2 regions of the Streptococcus gallinaceus genome follow, and region 2 is predicted to be linked to the other one. Evidence: predicted binding sites of a transcription regulator. Region 2 holds the regulator's gene; the other holds the start of a gene.
What was found. The regulator HrcA, encoded in region 2, represses chaperone genes, less so after heat shock. The targets are predictions, from matches to a motif close to TTAGCACTCNNNNNNNNNGAGTGCTAA.
Positions count from the first base shown of each region.

Region 1: groES (co-chaperone GroES) is a predicted target of HrcA. The motif match lies at 13,957-13,983, and genes of this name have one in related genera.

Region 1 covers NZ_JBEPMK010000005.1:101,861-117,386, forward strand. The annotation lists gene ABID27_RS07610 (MerR family transcriptional regulator) at 1-275, opposite strand, end outside; gene ABID27_RS07615 (FUSC family protein) at 350-865, opposite strand; gene ABID27_RS07620 (phosphoglycerate kinase) at 1,150-2,346, opposite strand; gene ABID27_RS07625 (heavy metal translocating P-type ATPase) at 2,422-4,296, opposite strand; gene ABID27_RS07630 (TetR/AcrR family transcriptional regulator) at 4,481-5,029, shown strand; gene gap (type I glyceraldehyde-3-phosphate dehydrogenase) at 5,136-6,146, opposite strand; gene ABID27_RS07640 (hypothetical protein) at 6,358-6,588, opposite strand; gene ABID27_RS07645 (hypothetical protein) at 6,943-7,182, opposite strand; gene fusA (elongation factor G) at 7,344-9,422, opposite strand; gene rpsG (30S ribosomal protein S7) at 9,654-10,124, opposite strand; gene rpsL (30S ribosomal protein S12) at 10,143-10,556, opposite strand; gene ABID27_RS07665 (zinc-dependent alcohol dehydrogenase family protein) at 10,741-11,787, opposite strand; gene groL (chaperonin GroEL) at 11,958-13,580, opposite strand; gene groES (co-chaperone GroES) at 13,643-13,927, opposite strand; gene ABID27_RS07680 (single-stranded DNA-binding protein) at 14,105-14,500, opposite strand; gene ABID27_RS07685 (class I SAM-dependent methyltransferase) at 14,591-15,298, shown strand; gene ABID27_RS07690 (DUF2785 domain-containing protein) at 15,308-15,526, shown strand, end outside.
Region 2 covers NZ_JBEPMK010000004.1:161,633-177,158, reverse strand. The annotation lists gene ABID27_RS06790 (M15 family metallopeptidase) at 1-98, shown strand, start outside; gene ABID27_RS06785 (TlpA family protein disulfide reductase) at 173-754, shown strand; gene ABID27_RS06780 (histidine phosphatase family protein) at 844-1,539, shown strand; gene ABID27_RS06775 (PadR family transcriptional regulator) at 1,645-1,968, shown strand; gene ABID27_RS06770 (DUF2812 domain-containing protein) at 1,958-2,500, shown strand; gene hrcA (heat-inducible transcriptional repressor HrcA) at 2,662-3,696, shown strand; gene grpE (nucleotide exchange factor GrpE) at 3,709-4,236, shown strand; gene dnaK (molecular chaperone DnaK) at 4,501-6,327, shown strand; gene dnaJ (molecular chaperone DnaJ) at 6,625-7,758, shown strand; gene ABID27_RS06745 (PRD domain-containing protein) at 7,911-8,762, shown strand; gene ABID27_RS06740 (PTS sugar transporter subunit IIA) at 8,764-9,225, shown strand; gene ABID27_RS06735 (PTS sugar transporter subunit IIB) at 9,243-9,521, shown strand; gene ABID27_RS06730 (PTS galactitol transporter subunit IIC) at 9,553-10,896, shown strand; gene ABID27_RS06725 (hypothetical protein) at 10,938-11,168, shown strand; gene rhaD (rhamnulose-1-phosphate aldolase) at 11,182-12,012, shown strand; gene ABID27_RS06715 (amidase) at 12,093-13,523, shown strand; gene ABID27_RS06710 (transporter substrate-binding domain-containing protein) at 13,626-14,498, shown strand; gene ABID27_RS06705 (amino acid ABC transporter permease) at 14,564-15,232, shown strand; gene ABID27_RS06700 (SLAC1 family transporter) at 15,245-15,526, opposite strand, start outside.

The DNA.
Region 1 (15,526 bases), on a different contig from region 2:
CTATCAGATAAGGTCTGCTTACGGGCCAATTCCTTGGCTTCATACTCACGCTTAATGGCTGCAATATTGTAGCCATCTGCAATGTAGTCCTTAATCTCCAACAATCTGTCCATGTCATTTAACGAATACATGCGGCGATTGCCCTCATTTCGGTCTGGCTCAATCAATCCCTGTTCTTCATAATAACGAATTTGACGAGCTGTTAAATCTGTCAATTTCATAACTGAACCAATTGGAAAGACCGCTAATGAACGACGTAATTCTTTTTCTCTCACGAAAGCTCCTTTCTGAATACCATTATATTGGATTATTTCCATGTCGTCAAGAGTTTATGTTAGAACTTCTAACATCATTCGGATTTAAGACGTTTTCTAAGGCTATCAATATCTGAATTGACCATGATAGCCACAAAAACTCCTATAAAAGTCTCAAATACACGACTAATTGCATAGAGAATCGAGTGCCCAGCTGGAATGGAGAGAGCGATAATCAGCATGGTTGCGACCCCGCTAATAATCCCAGCCTTATTATTCATGGCATAGTTAGTCATAATTGTTAACATTGTAAAAATTGGGATAAAAATGACCGTTACCCAATATTGTCCATGGAACCAATCCTGCAAAAGGAAGTACAAAAGCGCGTAAAAACCACCGATAGAATTGCTTAAGATACGCGATGAACCAAAATGTACACTTTTATCAAAATCTTCACGGAGACTAAACACTGCTGACAGCGCTGCAATCTGCAGGCCATCCATCTTTAAGACACCAAAAACCAGAGCAAGCACAAACACTGCTAACCCCGTCTTAAAAGTGCGCATCCCAAGTTTAAATTTCTTAGGATCAAAACGATACTTTTTTAACATACTTCTATTTTATCACGGAAAAGCAATATTTTATCAATTTCTCCCTGATTTTTTCATACCTAGCTATGGAATCCTCTCACTGCCCTAGTTATCTATAAGACAGAAAAAAGAAGGTCTTGCTCCACTTTTACAACACAATGCATAGAAAAAAGCACCTAACGGTGCTTTTTCTAGCCTTCACGGCTCGCAGTAGCTGATTGATGGTTCATTTCGCACAGCTCATGACCAATCTAATCAGCCTTGCGGGGGTGCGTCAACAAAATCAAAGATTTTGGACTTACCGCCTATTTCTCAGTAAGTGCTGCCAAACCTGGAAGTACTTTACCTTCTAGTAATTCCATTGAAGCGCCACCACCTGTAGAGATCCATGAGAATTTGTCTGCACGACCAAGGTTGATTGCAGCTGCAGCTGAGTCACCACCACCGATGATTGATTTAACGCCTGGTTGTTTCACGATAGCGTCCATCACACCGATTGTACCTGCTTGGAAGTCAGGGTTTTCAAAGACACCCATAGGACCGTTCCAGACAACTGTTTTTGCACCAGTCAACGCTTCATCAAATTTAGCGATTGATTTAGGACCGATGTCAAGACCAAGGAAGCCTTCTGATACTGCTTCGCCTTCAGTGTCGCGTACAGTTGTGTAACCTGCAAATGAATCTGCTTCTTTTGAGTCAACTGGCAAGATCAATTTACCATTTGCTTTTTCAAGAAGAGCTTTCGCAACATCAAGTTTGTCTTCTTCCACAAGTGAGTTACCGATTTCGATACCTTGCGCTTTGTAGAATGTATAAGTCATCCCACCACCGATAAGGACTTTATCAGCTTTTTCAAGCAAGTTTTCGATAACACCAATCTTGTCTGAAACTTTTGAACCACCAAGGATCGCTACGAATGGACGTTCTGGAGTTTCAACAGCTTCTTTGATGTAAGCAATTTCGTTTTCAAGAAGGAAACCAGCAACTGCTTTTTCAACGTTTGCTGAGATACCAACGTTTGAAGCGTGCGCACGGTGAGCTGTACCGAATGCGTCGTTTACGAAGATACCATCACCAAGTGATGCCCAGTATTTACCAAGTTCTGGATCGTTTTTAGATTCTTTTTTACCGTCAACATCTTCAAAACGAGTGTTTTCAACAAGAAGAACTTCTCCGTCTTTCAAAGCGTCGATAGCAGCTTCCAATTCAGCACCACGAGTAGCACCTGGGAAAGCAACATCTTGACCCAATTTAGCAGCCAAATCAGCAGCTACTGGTGCAAGTGATTTACCAGCTTTGTCAGCTTCTTCTTTCACACGGCCAAGGTGTGAGAAGAGGATAGCACGTCCACCTTGCTCGATGATGTATTTAATAGTTGGAAGTGCCGCAGAGATACGGTTGTCGTTTGTGATAACGCCGTCTTTCAAAGGTACGTTAAAGTCCACACGAACGAGAACTTTTTTACCTTTCAATTCAACGTCTTTAACAGTCAATTTTGCCATTTGAAAAGACTCCTTAAAATTTTTATACTCCTCATTATACCATATTTCCTTATATAATTCTAAAGAAATCCACCTCTATTTGTGATTTTTGTAACGAAGAAGACGAAGTCCATTCAGAATAACTAGAATAGTAGAACCCTCGTGTCCAACCACCCCTAAAGGAAGAGTAATTTGTTGGAACAAGTTACTGATAATCAAACTAGCAATGACAAGCAAGGCAAATACGATATTTTCCATCACAATGACCCGCATTTTTTTAGACAAGCCAATTGCAAAGGTGAGGCGAGTCAAATCGTCAACTAGGACAACATCCGCGCTTTCCATGGCAATATCTGTACCGGTCGCAACTGCAAATCCGACATCTGCCAAAGCCAAGGCCGGAGCATCATTGATTCCATCGCCAACCATGCCCACTAAACCGTATTCTTTTTGGAAGTCTGCGATGTACTTAGCCTTGTCTATCGGCAAACAATTGGCTACAACACGGTCAATTCCTAGTTCGCTAGCAATCACTTGCGCTGTTTTTTCTTGGTCACCTGTCAACATAATCGTGACAATACCGATTTCTTTCAAGTCCGCTAACACTTGTTTGCTTTCCTTACGCACTTGGTCTGCCAAGGCATAGATCGCTTGCAAAATACCATCTGCACTAACGAATACCAAGGTTTGTCCCTTAGCTTCGTGTTCATCCATAAATTGCTGTGTTGCAGGCGCTAGAGGTTGAGATAGATTTTCTAAGATAAAATCTTTTTTACCAATTCTCCAGATCTTAGCTTGAAATACAACTTCAAATCCCTTACCAGTCACATCGGTCAATTGGTCCAGTTCAACTTGAGCTTGCTCTGGATAAAAGTCAAGCAAGACTTGCGCAATCGGATGACTGGTCTTGTTCTCAGCAGATACCACCACTGCAGCCAGCGTTTCATCCGCCACCTCCGAAGCCAAATGCAGAGCTGTCACACTTGGTTTCCCAATGGTTAGGGTTCCCGTCTTATCAAAGACAATTGCCTTAAGACCAGCCAGATTATCAGCAGTATCACCACCTTTTAAAATCATACCCATACGCGCGGCACGACTAATAGCTGACAAACTTGCAGGAGTACTACTTGCCAATAAGGCACACGGAGAAGCAACTGTTAATAAAATCATACCACGGTAGAAGGCATCGTGAAGAGGCCAACCAAGCACAAGACAAGTAAAGATGATAAAGGTTGGCACCAAGAACAAAACTCCCTTTACATAGCCATTTTCCAACTTATCGATAAAAGTTGTCGTCTTACTATTACGTGCCTGAGCCTCTTCCACCATATTCACAATTTTTGAAAACAGGGTGTTATCATTTTCAACTAGCACTTCCAACTCAATCGTCTCGCTCTGGTTGATGGTACCCCCAATAATCGTTTCTCCCGCTTTCTTTTCAGCAGGGAGGGGTTCACCCGTTACCATAGATTCGTCAAACAAAGCCATTTCAGACAAGAGCGTTCCATCAATCGGAACAGATTGCCCCTTTAAGACTTGCACCCGGTCTCCAATTTTCAAATCAGCCGTAGGGATAACAGTGACTGTTCCATCTTCTGATAACAAACGGGCCTCATCTGGTGTCATCGCCATCAACGATGAGATAGCTTCTGTACTTTTAGCCATGGCCAACACTTCCAAAGTGGAAGAAAGGGAAAAGATGAAGATGAGCAAAGCCCCTTCCAGCCAATACCCAATAATCCCTGCCCCAAAAGCAGCCAAGACCATTAAAATATCAACATTCAAGTGTTTGTCTTGAAATAACTCTTCAAAACCTTCCTTAGCAGACTGATAGCCTCCCACTAAAAAAGCCGCTATAAAAAGAATTGTTTCTGCTGTCGAAACTTTCAACAGTGAACTCACCAAACCTAGTAAAATCAATACCACACAAGTTGTTGTAATAAGGATACTCTTCTTTGTTTCTGAAATCATTTCGATTACCTCCATTCCTACTATTTTCTAATAATTTTAAGAAAAAACCTTGTTCTTGAAATATTAGAATATCTCCTTTACAATAGTAGTATGACAGATTTTTATTGGCAAAAACAGAAACAGTTTGCCAATTTTGTTAGATACTGAACATCTCATTTAAATTGTCTAGGGGATTTTGATAGTAATGGATAAACGAATCGTAAAAACAAAAGAAGCCATTTTTGCGGCCTTTTTTGGCCTGCTCAACGAGAGCTCTTTTCAACAGATCAGCGTTGGTGACATTATCGAAAAGGCCAATATCGGGCGCAGTACCTTCTATAGCCACTTCACCAGCAAAGACGACCTCTTATCCGCTGTGTGCCAGCACCTTTTTGACCATGTCTTTGTAACAGCTTCCTATTCTGACCATCGATTGGTTGACAGAGATGACTTTGAAGACTCGCTGGCTGACCGTATTGCCCACCTCTTTTATCATTTCAAACAAAATGACGATAAGGTACTCACACTATTCAGACTGAACGATGATTATTTCCGTAGAAGTCTCCGTGAACAATTGGCACTCCATTTGTCTCCACCCGTCAAAGAATACTTCTTCAGCAATAGTACTATTCCACCATTGCTCTTGCAGGAACACATTATTTCAACTTTTATCACCTGCCTTAACTGGTGGCTACGCTATGCATCCGATAAAACTGCTGAAGACATTAGCCAATACTTTTTGGACCTTCTCTAAACGATTACAAAAGAACCCTGAATCAGCTAGATTTGGAGTTCTTTTTTGCTTTTTCTAAAGTATCAAAAAAAGAGCCTAACGGCTCTTTTTATACTAAACAATCGAATTATTTAGCGATTTTTGCAAAGTACTCAAGAGTACGAACAAGTTGCGAAGTGTATGACATTTCGTTGTCGTACCATGAAACAACTTTAACTAATTGGTTTCCGTCAACTGTTTGTACTTTAGTTTGAGTAGCGTCAAACAATGAACCAAATGAGATACCTACGATATCTGAAGATACGATAGCGTCTTCAGTGTAACCGTATGATTCGTTTGAAGCTGCTTTCATAGCTGCGTTGATTTCTTCAACTGTTACTTCTTTTTCAAGAGTAGCAACCAATTCAGTTACAGAACCTGTTGGAACTGGAACACGTTGTGCAGCACCGTCAAGTTTACCGTTCAATTCTGGGATTACAAGACCGATAGCTTTAGCAGCACCAGTTGAGTTAGGTACGATGTTAGCTGCAGCAGCACGAGCACGACGAAGATCACCACCACGGTGTGGTCCGTCAAGAACCATTTGGTCACCAGTGTAACCGTGGATTGTAGTCATCAAACCTTGTTTTACACCAAAGTTATCTTGAAGAGCTTTAGCCATTGGAGCCAAACAGTTTGTAGTACATGAAGCACCCGAGATAACTGTTTCAGTACCGTCAAGAATGTCATGGTTAGTGTTGAATACGATTGTTTTAACATCGTTTCCACCAGGAGCTGTGATAACAACTTTTTTCGCACCGTTAGCGTGGATGTGTTGCTCAGCTTTTTCTTTAGATGTAAAGAAACCAGTTGCTTCAAGAACGATTTCTACACCGTCGTTAGCCCAGTCGATGTTTCCTGGTTCGCGTTCTGCAGAAACTTTAACGAATTTACCGTTAACTTCAAAACCACCGTCTTTAACTTCAACTGTACCGTCGAAACGACCTTGAGTTGTGTCATATTTCAACAAGTGAGCAAGCATTGCTGGGTCTGTAAGGTCGTTGATACGAGTAACTTCAACACCTTCAACGTTTTGGATACGACGAAAAGCAAGACGACCGATACGACCGAAACCGTTAATACCAACTTTAACTACCATTTATGATTTCCTCCTTATGAAAATCGTACGTTTAATTTATAAAAGGACAGGCCTTTTACCCAATTGTGAAAAAATTAACTTGTCAGTTTATAAACTAACAAATCGCTTTTCAACATTTCTATTATATACTGAATTGCCATAAAATGCAAGACTTTGACTCAAAAGATTGAAAAAAGATTCACAAAGTTTTCATGTAAATACATTCTATTTTCTAATATTTTTTGCTTGCATCACAAGCAATATAAACTTCGTTTCCATCTATTTCAATTTGAATTTTCCATCGATTGATAAATTGCAAAGACTGTCTTGACTCATTCCACCGAATCAAGAGCAAAACTGCATAGTCATTCTCATCGCTATAAACCAAAAAATCTTTCTCTTGATTGCCAATAAAAACTTTTAATTCTTCCGGCAAGTAAATCTGATAAATTTCTAAAGACATACTTCTTCATCTGCTTCCTCATCGTTATAATAAACCCTCAACTCTTTCTCTCTTAGTTCATAAATAACACCCTAGAAACTAGCCAAAGAAAGTCTCCCATTTTCTAAAAAATGGATAGAGGCACAAATAGAAGAATATTCTGGAAAAACCACTAAAATTTCTTCTTGATCTTCATTATAAACAGGATACAATCTATTTGAAATATAAATAGCGTAGTCCCGCAATTGAAACTGGTGCATATTTTTCCTTCCTACGGACGAAGATATTTCCCCTGACGATCATATGTTCCGATTCTATTGTTTTGCTTATTAAATAATTTCCAGTAACTATCCCCGTGTGGACCATTCCCAGAATTCACCGCACGATCTCGTGACAAACGATAACCTTTGTAATAAAAATCACCAGCTCCACCACCAAGCGCACTTCCCCCCCTTTTTTATTAACAAATGCAGCTAAGGGGAGGCTTCTTCCTCCCCCTTCTAACATCTTTAAAGCACTCCGCTCAAAAATCATACTTATTAATGAATGTTCGAATGTTAAATCATTTTGCCATGAATTTGCATAAGTGATAGAGGAACCTAAATTAACGGACATAAAAATTATTGATATTACTACACTTAATTTTGATAAAATTCTTTTTTATAAAAACCCCTTGTATATTTTTATAAAATTATATCACATAAGCATGAGAGGGGCAATAAATTTTATGCAAAACTCACAAAAACCCTCACAAAGTGAGGGCTTAGAAACAATGATTATTGTCCACCGTTTTTCTTGATGATTTCGTCTTGTACAGATTTTGGTACATCTTCGTAGTGGTCAAATACCATCATGAAGGTACCGCGACCTTGTGTTGCTGAACGAAGAACAGTTGCATAACCGAACATTTCAGCAAGTGGTACATAAGCACGAACGATTTGTGTATTACCACGAGCTTCCATACCATCAACACGTCCACGACGAGCAGTTACGTGACCCATAACGTCTCCGAGATTGTCTTCTGGAGCTGTGATAGTCACAAGCATCATTGGCTCAAGGATAGCTGGTTGAGCTGATTTAGCTGCTTCTTTAAGGGCAAGAGATGCTGCCACTTTGAAGGCTGTTTCAGATGAATCGACATCGTGGTAAGAACCATCGTAAAGTTTTGCTTTCACGTCAACGATTGGGTAACCAGCAAGGACACCGTTAGCCATTGATTCAACCAAACCTTTTTCTACAGCTGGAATGAATTCACGAGGAACCACACCACCAACGATAGCGTTTTCGAATTCGAAACCTTTACCTTCTTCGTTTGGAGTAAATTCAATCCAAACATCACCGAATTGACCTTTACCACCAGATTGACGCTTGAAGAATCCACGTGCTTGTGTAGAAGCGCGGAATGTTTCACGGTATGATACTTGAGGAGCACCTACGTTCGCTTCAACTTTAAATTCACGACGCATACGGTCAACAAGGACATCCAAGTGCAACTCACCCATACCAGAGATAACTGTTTCACCAGTTTCAACGTTTGTTTCAACGCGGAATGTTGGATCTTCTTCAGCAAGTTTTTGAAGGGCAATACCCATCTTGTCTTGGTCAGCCTTAGATTTTGGCTCAACCATCAATTGGATAACTGGTTCTGGAACTTCGATTGACTCAAGGATTACTTTTGCTTTTTCATCAGTCAATGAGTCACCAGTTGTTGTATCTTTCAAACCAACCGCAGCAGCGATATCACCAGCGTAAACTGTTTCAATCTCTTTACGAGTGTTGGCGTGCATTTGAAGGATACGTCCGATACGTTCACGTTTACCTTTAGAAGTATTCAAAACGTATGAACCTGAGTTAAGGATACCTGAGTATACACGGAAGAATGTCAAACGACCTACAAATGGGTCAGTCATGATCTTGAAGGCAAGAGCTGCAAATGGCTCTTCATCAGATGCTGGACGAGTTTCTTCAGCGTCTGTATCTGGATTTACACCTTTGATAGCTGGGATATCAAGTGGGCTTGGCAAGTAGTCAAGAACTGCATCAAGCATCAATTGAACACCTTTGTTTTTGAAGGCTGAACCACACAATACTGGGAAGAATTCAACGTTGATAGTCGCTTTACGGATACCAGCCATCAATTCTTCGTTTGTGATTTCTTCACCTTCAAGGTATTTCATCATCAAATCTTCATCAGTTTCAGCAACTGCTTCGATCAATTTTTCACGGTATTCTTCAGCTTGTTCAAGGTATTCAGCTGGGATATCTTCTTCAAGAATGTCTGTACCAAGGTCGTTAGTATAGATTTCAGCTTTCATCTTGATCAAGTCGATGATTCCGCGGAAGTCATCTTCTGAACCAATTGGCAATTGAATCGGGTGTGCATTTGCTTGCAAACGGTCATGAAGTGTTGATACTGAGTAAAGGAAGTCAGCACCGATTTTATCCATTTTGTTAGCAAATACGATACGTGGTACACCGTATTCAGTCGCTTGACGCCATACTGTTTCTGTTTGAGGCTCAACACCTGATTGAGCATCAAGAACTGTTACAGCACCGTCAAGAACGCGGAGTGAACGTTGTACTTCGATTGTGAAGTCCACGTGTCCTGGTGTGTCGATGATGTTAACACGTGTGTCTTTCCATTGAGCTGTTGTCGCAGCAGATGTGATTGTGATACCACGTTCTTGCTCTTGCTCCATCCAGTCCATTTGTGATGCACCTTCGTGAGTTTCACCGATTTTGTGAATTTTACCAGTGTAGTAAAGGATACGCTCTGTTGTAGTTGTCTTACCGGCATCGACGTGGGCCATGATACCGATGTTACGAGTTTTTTCCAATGAAAATTCGCGTGCCATGAGGTTGTTTCTCCTATAAAATTTTTAGTTTACTTCTTATTATACCATTATTTATAAAAAACGGATAGGCAGGACCTACCCGTTCTATAAATATTCGCTTTTACATGAATTGAATCTAGTTGAGTTCGGACTACAAATTCTGGAAAAATGATAAATCTTCCTAGAGCTTTTAGGCACTTCGTCAGATTTCCTATTTTTCCTTGAATTTTCTTAACATCCTCACATCCTATCTTACCAGCGGAAGTGTGCAAACGCACGGTTTGCTTCTGCCATACGGTGAGTATCTTCACGTTTCTTAACAGATGCACCTGTGTTGTTAGCTGCGTCCATGATTTCTTTTGCAAGACGGTCAACCATAGTGTGCTCACCACGGTTACGAGCGATTGTTACCAACCAACGAAGACCCAATGTTGTACGACGTTCTGGACGAACTTCAACTGGGACTTGGTAGTTAGAACCACCGACACGACGTGCACGTACTTCAAGTACAGGCATGATGTTTTCCATTGCTGTTTCAAATACTTCAAGTGGCTCATTTCCAGTAGCTTCTTTGATTTGTTCAAAAGCACCGTAAACAATTGATGCAGCAGTACCACGTTTACCATCAAGCATAAGACGGTTGATCAAACGAGTTACCAATTTTGAGTTGTACAATGGATCTGGCAATACTTCGCGCTTAGGCGCTTGATTTTTACGACTCATTTAACGAATTCTCCCTTCTTACCCTTTTGGACGTTTAGTACCGTATTTAGAACGGCCTTGTTTACGATCAGTTACACCTGCAGTATCAAGTGCACCACGAACAATATGATAACGTACCCCTGGAAGGTCTTTTACACGTCCACCGCGAAGCAATACTACGCTGTGTTCTTGCAAGTTGTGACCGATACCTGGGATGTAAGCTGTAACTTCGATAAGGTTGCTCAAACGTACACGAGCGAATTTACGAAGGGCTGAGTTAGGTTTTTTAGGTGTCATTGTTCCGACACGAGTTGCAACACCGCGTTTTTGTGGTGATGAAACGTTTGTTTGAACTTTTTTACGGCTGTTGTAACCAACGTTCAAAGCTGATGAATCTGATTTTTCTACTTTTGATTTACGCGGTTTGCGAACCAATTGGTTAATTGTAGGCATCTACATTCTCCTGTATATTTTTTTATTTTTGGTTGATAGGACACTTGGTGACAGTTCCTATCTGTGTGCACTTTTGCAACAATTGTCAGCACGTCTCTGTACACTTTTGAGAGACCAAAAGTAAAAAGTACCGTCTATCATAATAGCATAGACAGCACTCTTTGTCAATGATTTTTTCTTGTTTTTAATCCATTGTGAGCATAGCCTTGATAGTTTTACGGTCATGCATATCTTGGTAGGCTTGGTTGACGTCATCTAAGTGATATGTAGCTGTGAAGACTTTCCCAGGATTGATTTCTCCATCTAAGACCGCTTTTAAGAGGACACTTTTATTATAGGTTGTTACAGAAGCAGGGCCTCCTGCGAAGATAATATTTTTACCGAAATAGTCGCCCATGTTGACATCTTTTGTATGGGGAAGTCCGACACGTCCAACAGCTGCTCCTGGTCGAGCAATCTTAATTGCTGTCTCAGTAGACAGGTGAGTTCCGACACATTCCAAGGCTGCATCTACACCAGCACCATTTGTCAATTCAAGAACTTTAGCAACACCTTCTTCGCCTCGTTCGGCAACAATATCAGTCGCTCCAAATTCAATTGCAAGTTTTTGACGATCTTCATGGCGACTCATCATGATAATGCGCTTAGCGCCCCGCATCTTGGCAGCGATAACAGCACATAGCCCCACCGCTCCATCACCTACGACAGCAACCGTATCTCCAGCTTGAACATTGGCAACACGTGCCGCATGGTAGCCAGTCGGCATCACATCCGCCAAGGCAAGGAAGGACTTAATCATGCCTTCACTGTAGTCGCTTGGCTGACCCGGAACCTTGACCAGAGACCAATCTGCGTGGGTATAGCGCACGTATTCTGCTTGGTAACCGCCACTAAAATTCGTTGCATAAGTATGACTTTGACAACCTCCTTCAAATCCTGCACGGCAAGCCGCACAATGACCGCAGCCATGTGTGAATGGCGCAATGACAAAATCTCCCGGTTTCACGGTATTGATGTCGCTACCCACTGCCTCGACGATACCGATGATTTCATGCCCACTGTTTGCTGAGTGCTCTGCTTTGTTGTCATCTCCGCGATAAGCCCACAAGTCTGAGCCACATACACAAGAGCGCACCACTCGGATAACTGCGTCGTCTTCTTCAAGAATAGTTGGTTTATCAATTTCTGCAACTGCAACTTGACCTGATTTTACAAAAATAGCTGATTTCATTTCGTTTCTCCATTCATTTTTATCTATTATAACATTTTCATTTTTGTTTGACTTTGAAAAAGGTTGAATTAGTGATAATTCATTTTGGTAGGCTACTTTTTATCAGAATACTAGAAAGTTGGGCAAAACAAAAAGCCGTCCCAAAGACAGCTTTTATGTAATTTATAGACTTAGAATCCGCCCATCATTGATGGGTCCATTGCTGGTGCTACTGGAGCAGCTGGTTCTGGTTTGTTAGCCACAACTGCTTCGGTTGTCAAGATAAGACTTGCTACTGAAGCTGCATTTTGAAGGGCAGAGCGAGTCACTTTAACTGGGTCAATAATACCAGTCGCAACCATATCAACCCATTCACCTGTCGCAGCGTTGAAGCCTGTACCAACTTCAGACTGTTTCAAGCGTTCAATCACAACTGAACCTTCATAGCCAGCGTTGTAGGCGATTTGACGAACAGGTTCTTCCAATGCACGAAGGACAATGTTGCGTCCTGTAGCATCGTCGCCTTCCAGTTCAAACGCAGCTACTTTCCCAATCACATTGACAAGGGCAGTACCACCACCGGCAACGATCCCTTCTTCAACGGCTGCACGAGTTGCGTTCAATGCATCCTCAATACGGAGTTTCATCTCTTTCAACTCTGTTTCAGTTGCTGCACCGACCTTGATAACGGCAACACCACCAGCTAATTTTGCCAGACGTTCTTGCAATTTTTCACGGTCAAATTCAGAAGTTGTTGTTTCAATTTGTGATTTGATGAGGTGAACACGATTGGCGATTGCTTCTTGGTTACCAGCACCTTCTACGATGACTGTAGAATCTTTGTCGACACTCACTTTAGCAGCTTGCCCAAGCACCGCCATTGTTGCTTCTTTTAAATCAAGACCAAGATCCTCAGTCACCACGGTACCGCCTGTCAAGATGGCAATGTCTTCAAGCATAGCCTTGCGACGATCCCCAAAGCCAGGAGCTTTAACGGCAACCACATTGAATGTTCCACGGATCTTGTTGAGAACAAGAGTCGGAAGGGCTTCACCGTCTACGTCATCTGCGATAATCAGGAGCGGACGGTTTGTTTTTAGGATTTCCTCTAAGAGTGGGAGAATGTCTTGGATGTTAGAAATTTTCTTGTCTGTAATCAAGATGTATGGGTTGTCAAGGTCGGCAACCATTTTTTCATTATCCGTCACCATGTATTGAGACAAGTAACCACGGTCAAATTGCATTCCTTCGACCACTTCAAGTTCTGTTTCCATACCGCGAGACTCTTCGATTGTGATAACACCGTCGTTACCCACGCGCTCCATGGCTTCTGAAATGTACTCACCAACTTTTTCAGAACGTGATGACACGGCAGCTACTTGGGCGATTGCTTCTTTGCTTGAAACAGGCTGAGCAATGACTTTCAACTCTTCTACCGCAGCAGCAACAGCTGTTTCAATTCCGCGACGGATGCCGATTGGGTTAGCACCCGCAGTAACGTTTTTAAGACCTTCGCGAACAACAGCCTGCGTCAAGACAGTTGCAGTTGTCGTCCCGTCACCAGCGATGTCGTTTGTTTTTGATGCGACTTCGGACACGAGTTTCGCACCCATGTTTTCGAAATGGTCTTCCAATTCGATTTCTTTTGCAATTGTCACACCGTCATTGGTAATCAGTGGTGAACCAAAGGCTTTTTCCAATACTACATTGCGACCTTTTGGTCCAAGAGTCACTTTGACCGTATCTGCTAAAATATCAACACCACGGACCATGGCACTACGTGCGTCTGCTGAAAATTTAATATCTTTTGCCATCATTATTTCCTCTTACTTACTATTTACTTACTATTTCTATTGTCAAACTTAAAGAGCTTTGATTAGCCCAAGATTGCCAAAATGTCACTTTCACGGACAATAGCGAGTTTTTCGTCTCCGTCCTTGATGTCAATCCCTGCGCCATTTTCCACAAGTACCAGATCATCAACTGCTACGCTCGGTGCAATCAAATCACCATTCAAGGTGCGCAGACCTTGACCAATCGCTACAACGGTCGCTTTCTTTGTCGCTTCATGTGATTTTCCTGCAAGGACAAAGCCGCCTGCTGTTTGCTCTTCAACTTCTTCAAATTTTACGACCACTCGGTCGCCTAATGGTTTTAACATAAGATTCCTCCCTTGATTTTTTATACTTTTTAGCACTCTTTTGTCTCAAGTGCTAATTCACATTTCTTATTGTATCACTCGGTCAAAAATAGTCAAGAAATACATCATGATTTTAGAAATTTTGCCCAAACTAAAAAGAGGAAATTTCCTCTTTTTAATGATGACTTAAAAGATGACTTAAAAAGGGAGGGTTTCCTCTTCCAAGACCAAATCAGCTAAATCTTCCGCGACATTATTTTCTCGCATAGCTCGCTGCGCTCGGCTTTCGAGCAGTTGGAAGCTGGAACCAATCACTTCTGTTACATATCGGGTTTGTCCATCCTTTTCATACTTGCGAGTCCGCAATTCGCCATCCAAGGAAATCAAGCTGCCCTTTGTTCCATAACTTGCCAAGGTATCTGCCAGTTTTCCCCAGAAAACAACGTTGATAAAATCAGCTTCTCGCTCACCATTTTCTGCCTTGAATCTGCGATTGACAGCGACGGTCACACGGGCGACGCTTTTCTTATTTGGGGTCTGACTTACTTCAGGAGTCGCTGTCAAGCGACCAATCAAGATAACTTTATTGTACATTTTTCATCCTCCTATCTATTTATTCGCAAATTCTGTGAAAAATCTCCTTTTTAGACTATTTTTGTTATAATTTTTCAAAAGGAGGCAAATATGGTCAATCTCGAAAATTATCGTGCTATGTTGGAACAGCCGTGGGGGAAGATTCAGTACGAAATCACCTTTGCACAACTTGCACATCTAGAAGGTAAACAAATCTTAGATTTTGGAGCTGGTTTTGGACTGGTTAGTCAATTTTTGGCAAAGAAAAATCAGGTGACCGCCGTCGAACCCAATGCAGATATGCTGGATATAGAAACAGAGACCGATTACCAAAAAGTATTAGGAAGTCTAGAGAAACTAGCTGCTTTTCCGGATAAGAGTTTCGATGTCATCACCTGCCACAATGTGCTAGAATACGTCGCTCCGGCTGAACGTCCGAATTATCTCGCAGAATTCAACCGTCTGCTCAAAGACGACGGTAAGTTATCCATCATCAAGCACAATCAAGTCGGGAAAGTGCTCCAAAACGTCGTTTTTTCAAACGATGTCGATACCGCACTAGACTTGCTAGCTGGCGGTGACTTCCACAGTCAATCATTCGCCCAAGGCAGCACCTACTCCTTAGACGAATTGCTTGAGCTATCAGGTTTGGAGCTAGAAAACTACCAAGCCATCCGTACATTTTATAGCCTGCAGCCCAATCACTTCAAAACCGAACCCGGCTGGCTAGAAAAAATGACCAAAGTCGAACTCGCCGTCTGCGACCAAACTCCTTACAAGGACATTAGCTTTTTGCAGCATGTTTGGTTGAGGAAATAGGAGGAAATTATGAAAGAAATCTTACAGAAGCAACTGGAAACGAACGAAAATTATTCCCAAGAGCAACTGACTTGGCTCATCGAGCATATCGGTGACGAAAATCCCCAAATCCGTGACGAGCTGGTCTATGCTAGCTTTTGCCATGCCATACTAGATGCCTTATTAACGCCAGAAGATTATCACTGGCTACTTCAGCAACTCTGGGAACACGGAAGTGTCACAAGTCCC
Region 2 (15,526 bases):
ATTATCGTTATGTCGGTGTCGAATCGGCCAAATATATGACGGAACATCAGTTGAGCTTGGAAGAATACGTCGCCTTGCTTCAGAAAAATAGAAAATAAGAAAAAAAGAAAACCTCGAAAAAGCTGTCTTTGAAAAAGTATGATATAATAGTTTTTCAGAAATGGAGGAATTTATGAAAATCAAGTATTGGATTTTAACTCTGCTTGCAGGCCTTGCTCTTGTAGGTGGTGTGTATTTCTTAGTACAGGACTCAAGTCCGTCTACGACTAGTTCTACGACAGCTTCGTCGAGTAAGAACGACGGTGTTCAAAAGAAAGTAACGGACACGATTCGGACCAATATCAAGACGATGTCATTTACAGATGAAAATGATAAAAAAGTTGCATTTTCTAGTTTGCAGACATCAGATAAGCCAACATTTGTTATGTTTTGGGCTAGCTGGTGTCCTGATTGCCAAGCGCAGTTGCCAATCATTGACAGCATGTACAAAAAGTATAAAGATGATGTTAACTTTGTCATGATCAATATCGTAGATGGTAGCCGTGAAAAATTGGGTGCTGGTCAGAAGTACTTTGCGGACAAAGGGTATGACTTTACCTATTATTATGACAATAATCTCGTAGCAGCAGATTCAGTAGGTGTCCAATACATTCCAACTATGTATATTTTGGATAAAGATGGTGAAATCAAATTTGCTTACGAAGTAAACCAATCTCAAAAACAATTGGAGTCTAACTTCAAAGCCGTTATCTAATCGGAATCGTCTCTCTAGAGGCGATTTTTTTCTGAATAGAAGTGTTATTTCGTGCTATAATAAGATAAGGAATATTCGGAGGAAGTAAAATGACAGAGACAAAATTGTACATTTCCCGTCACGGTAAAACCATGTTTAATACCATTGGTCGTATCCAAGGCTGGGCAGACACGCCTTTGACAAAAAATGGTGAAGAGGGAATCCGTGAGCTTGGTTTGGGGCTAAAGGATGCTGGATTGCAATTCAAGCTAGCCGTTTCAAGCGACCTGGGTCGGACGGTTCAGACGATTACCATTGCCCAGCGTGAACTAGGGATTCTAGGGCAAATTCCTTACTATCAGGACAAACGGATTCGTGAGTGGTGTTTTGGTAGTTTTGAAGGAATGTACGACGTGGAGCTCTTTAGTGGTGTGCTCCCTCGTATCAATGGGATTGTTGAAGCAGATAAGATGGATTTCGAGCAAATCTGTAATGGTGTCTATGAAGCAGATACAGCTAACTGGGCTGAAACGTGGGAGCAGTTGAGTGGTCGTATCTTGGATGGATTTACTTCTATCGCAGAAAATCTCGAAAAACAAGGGGGCGGCAATGCTTTGGTTGTCAGCCACGGTATGACCATTGCAACCTTGGTGGATCTTCTGGAGCCAGAGCGTCCAACAAACCTCTCTCTTGATAATGGCTCTATCACAGTTTTACATTACAAAGATGGCAAACTCCACATCGAAGCTGTCGGAGATATGTCTTATCGCCACCGCGGCGCAGAAATTATCGCTGCAGAGGAATAGGGGAAAGAATGCTTTATGCATTCTTTTTTTATTTTCTCATTGACAAATACATCGAGTTGCGATATATTTTATATAGAGGCTCGATATATCGAATTGGGAGGTAGTATGGATCAAAAATTGAAGCGGATATATATTCCCATGACCGAGACGGCCTTCTATATCTTATTTGCCTTGCAAGAGGAACGACACGGCTACGACATTACCTTGCGGACTAAGGAGATGACAAAAGGGCAGGTGATCATCAGTCCTGGAACCATGTACGGTACCTTGGCAAAGATGGAAAAGGATGGCTTGATTGCCTTTGTGAGAGAAGAGAGCAAACGGAAAATCTATCTCATCACAGCTTTGGGACGCGAGATACTGGCTATTGAGCTGGTTCGCATTGAGCGCTTGTATCATAATAGCAGAGGAGAGAAACATGACCGGTAAAAAAGTATGTCGGTGGTTTACCATTGTTGATTTTGACAAGGAAGAAGACTATCTTCGCCAGATGCACCAGGAAGGCTGGAAGTTGAAAAAGACCAACGGTTTCATTTATCAGTTTGAAAAAGTAGAGCCGGCAGATGTTATTTATAAGCTGGATTATCGAGAGGAAGAGTCTGAAAAGGAAACTTATACGCGACTTTTTGCAGATTATGGTTGGGAATATATTCAAACCTTTAATTGCTTTTCCTATTTTCGTAAGGCAGTTGCGAACTTTGAATCTGGTGAGGAACAGGAGCTCTTCAGTGATATTGAGTCTAAGTTGGACATGATTGGGCGCGTGATAAAACGGACGCTTGGTTTTCAGCTACTTGCTTTGTTTATCAATGTTTTTAACCTCTATTGGCTTCCTCTTGAACGATTCAAAAGTAGTTGGGTTATTCATATATTGTTATTTTTAGTTATCTTTACTTTGACAGGTGTGCTGATTTATGAATGGCTAGGCTACCGTCGATTGGTGAAAAAATTCAATAGCTAGATCCGCAGACTGATTTTTTAGCACTCTTGATAAAAGAGTGCTAATTTTTGGTCTTTTTCTATTGACAATCCATTTTTTAGGAGTATAATAAGATCATAGACTTAGCACTCGGTCATATAGAGTGCTAATGATTGCTAGATTGTCAGAAAGGAAGTGGTGGTGTGCTAACCCAGCGTCAAAATGATATTTTAAATTTGATAGTGGATTTGTTTACGCGCTACCATGAGCCGGTCGGGTCTAAGGCGCTACAAGAGGCGATTGCATCATCTAGTGCAACCATTCGAAACGATATGGCCAAGCTGGAGCAGTTGGGCTTGTTGGAAAAGGCGCATACCTCATCGGGGCGGCTTCCTAGTCGAGCAGGTTTTCAGTATTTTGTCACTCATTCGCTCAATCGTGAGCTGATCAATGAGGATGACATCTATAAAGTTATGAAGGCTTTTGATTTTGAAGCCTTTCGCTTGGAGGATATACTGGAGCGGGCCAATCAACTATTGGCGGAGTTGACAGGATTTACATCTGTATTGTTAGATGTTGAACCGAAAAATCAATGCCTGACTTCCTTCGATATCGTGCAGCTCAGCAGTCATGATGCCTTGGCAGTCTTGACTTTGGATGAGTCCAAGCCGGTTACCGTTCAGTTTGCTATTCCTAAGAACTTTCTCAGTCGGGATTTGCTGATTTTCAAGCAGTTGGTTGATGAACGTTTTTGTGGTCAGACGGTTTTGGATATCCATTATCGTTTGCGGACAGAGATTCCTCAAGTGGTGCAGAAGTATTTCACTACGACGGACAATGTGCTGGACTTGATGGATTACATTTTTGAAAATCTTTTCCAAGAGACGGTATTTATTTCAGGGAAGGTTGCTTCCTTGAAATACAGTGGATTGGGAATCTACCAATTTCTAGACAATGAACAAGCGGTGGCGTTTAGCTTGCGTAACGGTCTCAAGGAGATGGAGTCAACCAAGATTTGGGTTGGCGATCACCCCGAAAAGGCTCTGCAAGATGTGACGGTTATTCAGCACCAATTTCCAATTCCCTATAGGGGAATAGCGCAGTTGAATCTGATTGGTCCAGTTGACATGGACTATCGCAGACAGATGAGTCTGATCAATATTATCGGTCGCGTGCTCTTCATGAAATTGGGCGATTATTACCGCTATCTCAATAGCAATCATTACGAAGTACATTAAAAGGAGGCCATCGTGTCAGAAGATATTAAAAAAGAGGAAGTAGTCGAGGAAGTCGATACGGTTGATGAAACTGTTGAAGCTACTGAGACAGCACCTGAAAAGACCGATTTGGAATTAGCACAGGAAAAAGCAGAGGATTTTGAAAATAAATACTTGCGTGCGCATGCTGAAATGCAAAATATCCAACGTCGTGCCAACGAAGAACGCCAAAACTTGCAACGCTATCGCTCGCAAGATCTTGCTAAAAAAGTCTTGCCAAGTCTGGACAACCTAGAGCGTGCTTTAGCTGTTGAAGGGTTGACAGAAGACGTTAAAAAAGGCTTGGAAATGGTCCAAGAAAGCTTGGTTCAAGCCTTGAAAGAGGAAGGAATCGAAGAAGTGTCAACAGAAGGCAACTTCGACCACAACTTCCACATGGCTATCCAAACAGTGCCTGCGGATGATGCCCATCCAGCAGACACCATCGCACAAGTCTTCCAAAAAGGCTACAAACTCCATGAACGCGTCCTCCGACCAGCCATGGTAGTGGTGTACAACTAGCCATTTTGTAATACTTGAATGACGCGACCACCAAGTCGTAAAACTAGAAACAATAAAAACGTAAAAATAAAATAGCAAGCTGAAAGCTTGCCCAACCGACATTCTTCGCTGTAGTAAAGGAGTTAGAGCAAGTTACTCTAACTCTCGGAAGATTAGAGACTAGGGGCTCAAATCTTAGCAATGAAACGCCAAAGGCGGTTGCTTGCGTCCGTACTACTTAAGAAGAATGTCAAAAGAAGATATAAATTAATAGAGGTAAAAAACATGTCTAAAATCATTGGTATTGACTTAGGTACAACTAACTCAGCAGTAGCAGTTCTTGAAGGAAATGAATCAAAAATTATCGCAAACCCAGAAGGTAACCGTACAACACCTTCAGTAGTATCATTCAAAAATGGTGAAATCATCGTTGGTGATGCTGCAAAACGCCAAGCCGTAACAAACCCAGATACCATCATTTCTATCAAATCAAAAATGGGTTCTGCTGAAAAAGTTTCTGCAAACGGTAAAGAATACACACCACAAGAAATTTCAGCTATGATTCTTCAATACTTGAAAGGTTACGCTGAAGACTATCTTGGTGAAAAAGTAACCAAAGCAGTGATCACAGTTCCAGCTTACTTCAATGATGCACAACGTCAAGCAACTAAAGATGCTGGTAAAATCGCTGGTCTTGAAGTAGAGCGTATCGTCAACGAACCAACAGCAGCAGCTCTTGCATACGGTCTTGACAAAACAGATAAAGAAGAAAAAATCTTGGTATTTGACCTTGGTGGGGGTACATTCGACGTATCAATCCTTGAACTCGGTGACGGTGTCTTCGACGTGCTTGCGACTGCAGGGGACAACAAACTTGGTGGTGATGACTTTGACCAAAAAATTATCGACCACTTGGTTGCTGAATTCAAGAAAGAAAACGGCATTGATTTGTCACAAGATAAAATGGCCGTACAACGTTTGAAAGATGCTGCTGAAAAAGCTAAAAAAGACCTTTCAGGTGTTACTTCAACTCAAATCAGCTTGCCATTTATCACAGCTGGTGATGCTGGACCACTCCACTTGGAATTGACCTTGACACGTGCGAAATTTGACGATTTGACGCGCGACCTTGTAGAACGTACAAAACAACCAGTCCGTCAAGCTCTTTCAGATGCAGGTTTGTCATTGTCAGAAATCGACGAAGTCATCCTTGTAGGTGGTTCAACTCGTATTCCTGCCGTTGTGGAAGCTGTTAAAGCTGAAACTGGTAAAGAGCCAAACAAATCAGTTAACCCTGATGAAGTTGTTGCTATGGGTGCGGCTATCCAAGGTGGTGTCATCACTGGTGATGTCAAAGACGTTGTCCTTCTTGACGTGACACCATTGTCACTTGGTATCGAAACTATGGGTGGCGTATTTACAAAACTCATCGACCGCAACACAACAATTCCAACATCTAAATCACAAGTCTTCTCAACTGCAGCAGACAACCAACCAGCCGTTGATATCCATGTTCTCCAAGGTGAACGCCCAATGGCGGCAGACAACAAGACGCTTGGACGTTTCCAATTGACGGATATCCCTGCAGCGCCTCGTGGTATCCCACAAATCGAAGTAACATTCGACATTGACAAAAATGGTATTGTTTCTGTAAAAGCAAAAGACCTCGGTACACAAAAAGAACAACACATCGTTATCCAATCTAACTCAGGTTTGACAGACGAAGAAATCGATCGCATGATGAAAGATGCTGAAGCAAATGCTGAAGCAGATGCCAAACGTAAAGAAGAAGTTGACCTCCGTAACGAAGTTGACCAAGCCATCTTTGCAACTGAAAAAACAATCAAAGAAACTGAAGGCAAAGGTTTTGACGCTGAACGCGATGCCGCTCAAGCAGCTCTTGATGAATTGAAAGCAGCTCAAGAAGCAAACAACTTGGACGACATGAAAGCAAAACTTGAAGCTCTTAACGAAAAAGCACAAGCTCTTGCAGTAAAACTGTATGAACAAGCCGCTGCAGCACAACAAGCCGCTCAAGGTGCTGAAGGTGCAGCAAACGCTGGTTCAACAGCAGGCGATGACGTTGTAGACGGTGAATTTACTGAGAAATAAGAGTGAAACAGAAATTGGTAATTTCTTAGAAATTCAATTTCGTCGTTTTACCTCCGCACAGTTGAGTAGGTATCTAAGTGCTGATTTATCAGTACTTAGATACCACCCAACCACTGCGTAACAAATTAGCTTGACTGTCATTGATAGCTAAAAATAAGTTAGCTCAGCTAAGTGCCTTATTAATTCGTCAGCAAAATATGATCGATTTTGCTTCCTCATGCCGTAAATAATGAGGAGAAACTCAAATAGGCGGGGCGCCTCGCTCCGTCTGTTTTTGTCAATAAAGGAAAATAAAACATGAACAATACGGAATACTATGATCGTCTGGGGGTGTCCAAGGACGCCTCTCAGGATGAGATCAAGCGAGCCTATCGCAAAATGTCGAAAAAGTACCATCCAGATATCAACAAGGAAGATGGTTCGGAGCAAAAATATAAGGATGTGCAAGAGGCTTATGAAACACTGAGCGACCAGCAAAAACGTGCGGCCTATGACCAGTATGGTCCTGCGGGAGCCAATGGTGGCTTTGGCGGTGGAGCTGGTGGTTTTGGTGGCTTTGACGGAGCTGGTTTTGGCGGATTTGAAGATATCTTTTCAAGTTTCTTCGGTGGCGGTGCAAGCCGCAATCCGAATGCCCCTCGTCAAGGTGACGATTTGCAGTATCGTGTGGACCTCAAGTTTGAAGAGGCAATTTTCGGTACTGAAAAAGAAGTCAGCTACAATCGTGAAGCAACCTGTCATACTTGTACAGGAACGGGTGCGAAGCCAGGAACGAGTCCTGTAACGTGTGGTCGCTGTCATGGTTCGGGGACAATTAGTGTTGATACACATACACCGCTTGGTACCATGCGCCGTCAAATGACTTGTGATGTCTGTCACGGCACTGGGAAAGAAATCAAAGAACCTTGCCATACTTGTCATGGTACAGGTCATGAAAAACAAGCGCATAAAGTAACAGTGAAGATTCCTGCTGGTGTTGAAACTGGTCAACAAGTGCGTCTCGCGGGACAAGGTGAAGCAGGATTCAACGGAGGTCCGTATGGGGATCTCTACGTCATTATTCAAGTTCAGGCTTCAGATAAGTTCGAACGTGAAGGCACAACGATTCATTATAAATTGGACTTGAATTTTGTACAGGCAGCACTCGGAGACACAGTCCATGTTCCAACGGTCCATGGAGATGTTGATTTATTGATTCCTGAGGGAACTCAGACAGGCAAGAAATTCCGTCTCAAGGGCAAAGGCGCTCCAAGTTTGCGTGGTGGTGCTATGGGAGATCAGTACGTGACCATCAATGTCGTCACTCCGACAGGACTGAATGATAAGCAAAAATCAGCCCTACGCGAGTTTGCGGCCGCTGGAAATATTGCTGTAAATCCACAGAAAAAAGGTTTCTTTAATAAAGTAAAAGATGCATTTGATGAATTATAAAAATATTTTCATAAAAACGCTTGCAAAAACGTAAAAAAGTGATATACTGATGTCAGTAATATAAAGTATGTAACTATTCAATTAGGCATAACTGATTCTATGATATAGGGTTGGTTGTGCTTTTTTTGCTTTTACAAAGGAAGGGGGAAATAATGAAAGTCGTCCAATCGTTGAATCAAAATGCTTTATTGGTGTTAGACCGCAATGGCAATGAGATTGTTGCTCTTGGGAAAGGAATAGGATTTAACAAGAAAAAGGGAGATATTGTGAGTGAAGCAAACATCTCACGGATTTTTACGGTTCAGTCAAATGAACAAGAGAAAGGTCTGCTTGAAAATCTGAAAAGTGTTGCCAGTGAAGTGTATTTGATGGCAGAGGACGTTGTGCATTTTGCGGAGAAGGAACTGCATAAAACCTTAAATGAATCGTTTATCTTTACGATTGCCAAACATATTGAATTTGCCTTGGAGAGAAATGATGAAGGAATCGAATATGATCCGTTTCAGTATCAGTTGAATTATCTGTATCCAGATGAATACCGAACTGCAAAAGAGATTATTCCTTTCCTGAATGAAAAATATCATCTTCAATTAAAACGCCAAGAAGTTTCCTTCTTTACCTTACACTTTGTGAACGGTTTGATCGACAGTGAACAGGTCAGTGATGTTGTACAACTGAGTGAATTGCTGAATAGGGTTCTTTTGCTGATAGATCGTCAAATCGGTGGAGGATTGGAAAAAGATAGTTTGGCTTATAGTCGTTTTGTGATTCACTTGCGTTATTTTTTGGTAAGAATGTTGTCGAAAAAGAAAGGAGAGCCTACTGAAGATCAACGTATTGAAGAATTATTGAACTTGACCAAAGAGATGTATGCTAAAGAGTACGAAATCTTACAATCTCTAAAAGAGTTGCTCCAGAAAGAATATCAAATTTCGTTTGGTATTGATGAAGATTTATATCTTTTGCTTCATCTCGTCAGAATTTGTAGAAAGGAGAAAGGTTGAGATGGGGATTGTTTCTCAGTTATTACAAGAAGAGTTGATTGATCTAAATTGTAAATCGGTCTCTGTAGAAGAATTTTTTGCAGAGAAGGCAAAAGTGTTGCGTGAACTAGGCTACGTTACGGCTACCTATGAAACAGCTCTACTGGAGAGAGAAAAAGAGTATCCAACAGGTCTAGAAATGGCTGCGATTACGATTGCTATTCCGCATACGATGCCAGAGCATATCAAGAAACCCTTTATCTATTTTAATCGGCTAACTCAAAAAGGGATGCAGTTTATTCAGATGGGAACGGATGATGTAGTAGTTGAACCTCAGTATATTTTGATGCTAGGGATTACGAATCCGAGAGAACAAGTAGCTCTCTTGGCTGAATTGATGGATTTGTTCAATGGAGAGGAATTCATTGACGCTCTTGTTCAAGCCAAGTCAGCGCAAGATATTTTGACAATTTTCAACAAATAAAGAAAGTAGGTTTACTTATGAAAAAATTTATCGTAGCATGCGGATCTGGTGTGGCGACTTCTCAAACGGTAGCTAGTACAGTGGGACGGATGTTTGAAAAAGACAAAATTCAAGCAACAGTAGAAGCGGTTGATATGAAATCATTGGATCATTATATTAAAGATGCGGATGGTTATATCTATATTGCGAAGCCTAAAAAAGAGTATCCAATTCCAATGTTTAATGGAATTGCCTTCTTAACAGGTATGGGAAAAGACGCAGAATATAAAAAAATATTGGATTTCATTAACAAATAAGGTCTATTTAGGATGAGAAGGAGAAAAACAAATGGAAGTATTAAAAAATATAGTTCAGTACATTCTTGATTTGGGTGCTGCAGTTTTTGTTCCGTTTTTGATGTTTATTATTGCTCTTTGTATGCGAATGAAGGTGCGGGATGCCTTTACTTCTGCGTTGACCTTAGGGATTGCCTTTACCGGTATGAACCTATTGGTTAATTTTATTATGACTAGTATGGGTGCTGCCGCTAATGATTTAGCAACCAATACTGGTTTATCGTTGCCAGCTGTTGATATTGGTTGGCCAGGGGCGGCTTCTATTACTTGGGCTTGGCCTTATGCCTTTCTTATGTTTCCAGTACAAGTCGGAATCAACGTATTGTTGTTGATGTTTAACCAAACAAAAACTTTGAACGTCGACTTGTGGAATGTCTGGAACAAAATCTTCTCAGCAGTATTGGTTACCTACTTTACAAATAACGTCTTCTTTGGTTTCTTGGCAGCGGCGATTTTAATCGTTTTGGAATTAAAATTGGGTGATGCTTTTGCACCCGAAGTTGAACGTTTGACAGGTATTCCGGGTGTGACGGTTCCTCATTTTATTTGTTTGATTGCTGTTATTTTGTATCCAATTGATGAATTATTGAAGAAGATTCCATTTTTGAACAAGGAATTTAATGCGGATAATTTGAAAGAAAAAATTGGTATTTTTGGAGAAAATGCCGTCATGGGTGCAATCATTGGTTTTGCCTTGGGCCTTGCTTCAGGGAATGGTTTCCCATATGCATGTACATTGGCTGTTCAAGCAGCAACGGCTTTACAATTGTTCCCAATGGTTTCTAAATTGTTTGCTCAAGCTTTGGCGCCAATTTCAGAAGCAGTTTCAGAGTTTATGCGGAACAAATTCCAAGAACGTGAAGTTTATATCGGTTTGGACTGGCCAATTCTTGGTGGCCGGAATGAATTGTGGGTAGCTGTTATCTTTACAATGGTATTCTTGTTAGGATTCTCTATTGTTTTGCCAGGTAATATCGTGCTTCCATTTGCCGGAATCGTCAATCTTTCTTTCGTAGTTGGTGCTTTGTTGTTAACAAATGGTAATGTATTGCGTATGATTATCCATGGTTTCCTTTCTGCTCCATTGTTCTTGTATGGTGCAACCTATTTCACACCATATATGACAAAATTGGCACAAGAATCAGGTACACTCAAGGATAAAACAGGTGGTATGATTTCATGGGCAACCTTTGAAGGACCAGATTTGCGTTATATGTTAACACACATGTTTTCAGGTGATATTGTAGCCTTTGTCTTGTTTGCAGGTTGGTTGGTTCTGTTTGTATTATTGCTTAAAAACCGTGCAAAATACAACAAGAGCTTGTTAGAAGAATAGCTGAGTAGGCATCGCACATAGATCTAGAAAGAGAGTGACATATGACAAAATTACAATGGAAATTAATGATTGTATTTGCCTTTCTGTTGTTTGTTTATAGTGTAATCAGTAAACAAATTATATTGACGGTGTTTGCTTTGATATTAGGGCTTGTCATTAGTCGTCAAAATCTTTTTAAGGACTATGATGAAAAACAAAAGGAAAAACGACAATACTATTCACAAATCATCGAAAAATACCGTGCTGAAAAGCAAAAAGAAACGAAGTTGTGAGAAGGAGGAAAAAATGTCTTATCCTAGATATATAAACGAGATGATAGAGACGACCTACGATATGTGGTCCAAAGGATGGGATGAGTATAATGGGGGAAATATTAGCTATCGCTTAACTGAACAAGAAATTCAGGAAATGGCGACAGATTTAGCTGATACTGATTACCGTATCTACTCAGAACCCATTGTCGTTGAAAATTTATTAGAGGTTCCTCATCATTTTCAAGGGCAATATTTGTTGATTACTGCTTCAGGAAGTCATTTTAGATATTTAAAAGAGCAACCAGCAGTGGATACCGGTATCGTGAAAGTTACAGAGACTGGTTATGACATTGTAGCAGGTTTTGTTACAGGGAAACGACCAACTTCTGAAATATATATGCATATTTTAGCGCACGCAGCTCGTTATGCACAAAATAAAGAGCATCGAGTGGTGATTCACAATCATGCGACCAATATCGTGCTTTATTCTTTGTTAAACGAAGTCACAAGCGAGTCGCTGACACGTGACTTGTGGAGTGTATTGACGGAATCCATCGTTGTATTCCCTGACGGAATAGATGTCTTACCTTGGATGGTGCCGGGAACGAAAGAAATTGGACAGGCAACTGCAAAATTGTTGGAGCATACTCGTTTGGTTGTTTGGGCAAAACACGGTGTGCTTAGCACCGGAGTGGACTACGAAGATTGCTTTGGTCTGATTGAAACGGCTAATAAAGCGGCGGGTCTTGCTCTTGATTTACAACGGATTAGTGGTAAACCGGTCCAAGAAAATGATGTGTTAACGGATGATAACCTTCGTGCGGTTTGCAAAGCCTTGCATGTAGAAGGTCGCTATTTATAACCCAAAATCAGCAAGTATTACTTGCTGATTTTTTGCTTTCATGATAGTCTGAAACCAAAGTGATTTTTAGGGAGGGTGCTATGTGGAGAGATACGACAGAGATGGCGCAAGCGGTCAGGGAAAAGAAGGTATCATCTAAGGAGCTGGTGACGGAGGCGATTGAGAAGATTGAGCGGCTCAATCCTCAGCTTAATGCGGTCGTGTCAAAGCAGTATGAGCAGGCATTAGAAAAAGCGGAGATGGGTGATTTTTCTGGGAAATTGTTTGGCGGTGTACCCATTCTCTTGAAAGACTTGGGACAGCAGCAAGTGGGAGAATTAGCTACGTCAGGGTCTCGGCTGTTTGCTAACAACCGTTCTCGGATAACAGATAATTATGTCAAAAAGCTAGAGGAGCTTGGTTTTGTGATCTTGGGGCGGACCAATACGCCGGAATTTGGTTTCAAGAATATTTCGGACTCGAGCTTGCACGGAGCGGTTAATCTGCCAGCGGATACCAGTCGCAATGCAGGTGGTTCTAGTGGCGGAGCTGCGGCTGCAGTGTCATCGGGGATGGTTCCTTTGGCGGCGGCTTCGGATGGTGGTGGTTCCATTCGGATTCCTGCTAGTTTTAATGGGTTAATCGGTCTCAAGCCCAGCCGTGGTCGGGTTCCAGTTGGACCGACTTCTTTTCGAGGGTGGCAAGGAGCATCCAGTCAATTTGCCATTACCAAGTCGGTACGGGACACGCGGAATCTTCTTTACGGTATGCAGGTTTGTCAGCTGGAAAGTCCTTTTCCGCATCCACTTTTGAATAGTACAAATTCTCGTCAGCCTTTGAAAATTGCTTATAGCCTGGAGTCGCCAATTGGTAGTCAAGTATCAGACCATGCTAGAAATGCAGTCTTGAGTCTGCTTCCTATCTTGGAAAAACTGGGGCATCACGTCAGCGAACTAACTCATCAGCCCATTGATGGATTGGCTGCCATGAGGTCTTACTATATCATGAACAGCGTGGAAACGGCTCAGATGTTTGATGAGATAGAGGCGGGATTTGGTCGGACGATGACGCCAGATGACATGGAGTTGATGACCTGGGCGATTTTCCGTAGCGGGCAAAAAATTCCTGCCAAAGTTTATTCCAAGGTGTTGCAGGACTGGGACAATTACAGCGCACAGATGTGGAATTTCCATCGGCAATATGACCTCCTTTTGACCCCGACGGTGAATGGCCCCGCACCTCGTCATGGGCAATTTGCGCTCAGTTCGGAATTAAAAGATCGTTTGCTCAACATGGATGACTATTCCATGATGGAGCAGCAGGACTTGATTTGGGAGATGTTTGCAGATAGTCTAGCTTGGACGCCCTTTACCCAGTCAGCCAATTTAACGGGTCAGCCAGCCATTAGTTTGCCAACCTATGAGACCGATCAAGGTCTCCCGCTTGGTGTTCAATTTACGGCAGCTAAGGGAGGAGAAAATCTTCTCTTGCAACTTGCATCGGACTTGGAAGACCGAGGTTTGCTAAAGTAGAAATGTTTATAAAAATTTTCAGACAAATGGTTTGCTAAAAGGGCTTTCATTGTGTTAACCTATTTTCGTTGATGATTTAACATCAGAAAAAAGGAGATTTTTATGTTCAAAAAAGTACTGGCTTCTCTGGCCGTCTTATCGTCAGTTGCTCTTGTAGCGTGTTCAAATGGTTCGTCTAAATCTGCTAACCAAAGCGAGTGGGACCGGGTTAAAGAAGCAGGCGTTCTCAGGGTAGCTACCCCTGGTACGCTTTACCCAACATCATTTCATAATGACAAAGACCAGTTGGTCGGCTATGAGATTGATATGCTCAATGAAATCGGCAAACGCTTGGACATCAAGATTGATTACCAAGAAATCGGTGTTGCAGAAGCGTTTACCTCTCTGGATAGCGGCAAGGTTGATATCACGGTTAACAACTTCGACCCAACAGAAGAGCGCAAAGAAAAATACAACATCTCGGATGCCTACAAGTACTCAGTCGGTGGCATGATTGTCCGCGAAGACGGTTCATCCAATATCACCAAAGCAGATCTTTCAGACTGGAAAGGGAAAAAAGCTGGTGGTGGTGCCGGAACGCAATTCATGAAGATTGCTGAAAAATTGGGGGCAGAACCAGTCATCTACGATAATGTAACCAATGACGTTTACCTCCGTGATGTCTCAACAGGTCGTACAGACTTTATCCCAAATGACTACTACACACAAGTGATTGCGGTTAAGTTGATTACTGAAAAATTCCCAGACATCAAAGTGAAAATGGGCAATGTCAAATACAATCCATCAAGCAGTGTGATCATCATGAGTAAAAAAGATACCAGTCTCAAGGATAAAATTGACGGGGTTATCAAAGAAATGAAAAAAGATGGCATGCTCAAAGCAATTTCTGAAAAATACTATGCCGGACAAGATTTGACAGAGCCATTGAAAGATGTCAAAGATATTCCGGTGGTGGACACCTCTGGCAAAAAATAATTCGGTGACCGCACATCAAAGAAGTTGAGGAAGCTCAACTTCTTTGTTTGCATAAGGAGAATGACATGATAAATTGGCAGGCTGTTTTTGACCCGCGACTGGCAGTGGAAGCTGTCCCTAAAATATTGGAAGGACTTCCATTCACCCTATCCTTGTCTCTAATTGGTTTCGGCTTGGGGACTTTCTTCGGCTTTTTTGTGGCTCTGATGCGCATGTCCCACATTTCACCCCTGCGCTGGTTGGCGACTCTCCATGTCTCCTTGATGCGTGGGATTCCGCTTATGGTTTTGCTCTTTTTCATCTATTTTGGGCTCCCGTTTATGGGAATTGAGTTGGATGCGGTCACTTCTAGCATCCTTGCCTTTACCTCTATGTCCAGTGCCTATATTTCAGAAATTATCCGCTCATCCTTGAAAGCTGTGGATAACGGGCAATGGGAAGCGGCCAAGTCTCTGGGCTTGAAAACATCTATTATTTACAGAAAAGTGATTATTCCTCAGGCTTTTCGGATTGCCTTGCCTCCGTTGAGCAATGTCTTGCTGGATATGGTCAAGTCAACGTCTTTGACGGCTATGATTACAGTGCCAGAGATTTTCAATAAAGCCAAAATTGTCGGTGGGGCCAAGTCGGATTACATGACGGTCTACATCTGCGTAGCCCTGATTTATTGGGTGATTTGTACCCTCTACGCTTGGGGCCAAGATCGATTGGAAAAACGATTGGCAACTTATTAAAAAATAAAAGGACTAACTTAGTCCTTTTTTTGTATATACATAATTCAGATAATGAAGAGCAACAAGTCCAACGATGCCGGTGGCAAAGATGATTTCCGCATAGGCTAGAGCTGTCAGGGCTGGCTGAGTGTTGCCTAGGTAGGCGAGGCTATCAAATAAAGCTGTCGCTGTCGAGACAGACGGGAAGGTCATGCCAGACCAAGTCGGACTAAAAGGGTGTTGGAAAGTTGTCCGCAGGAGGAAAATGGTTCCGATATAAAAGATTTGAGAGAGGCAAAGCAAAGGAAGAATAGC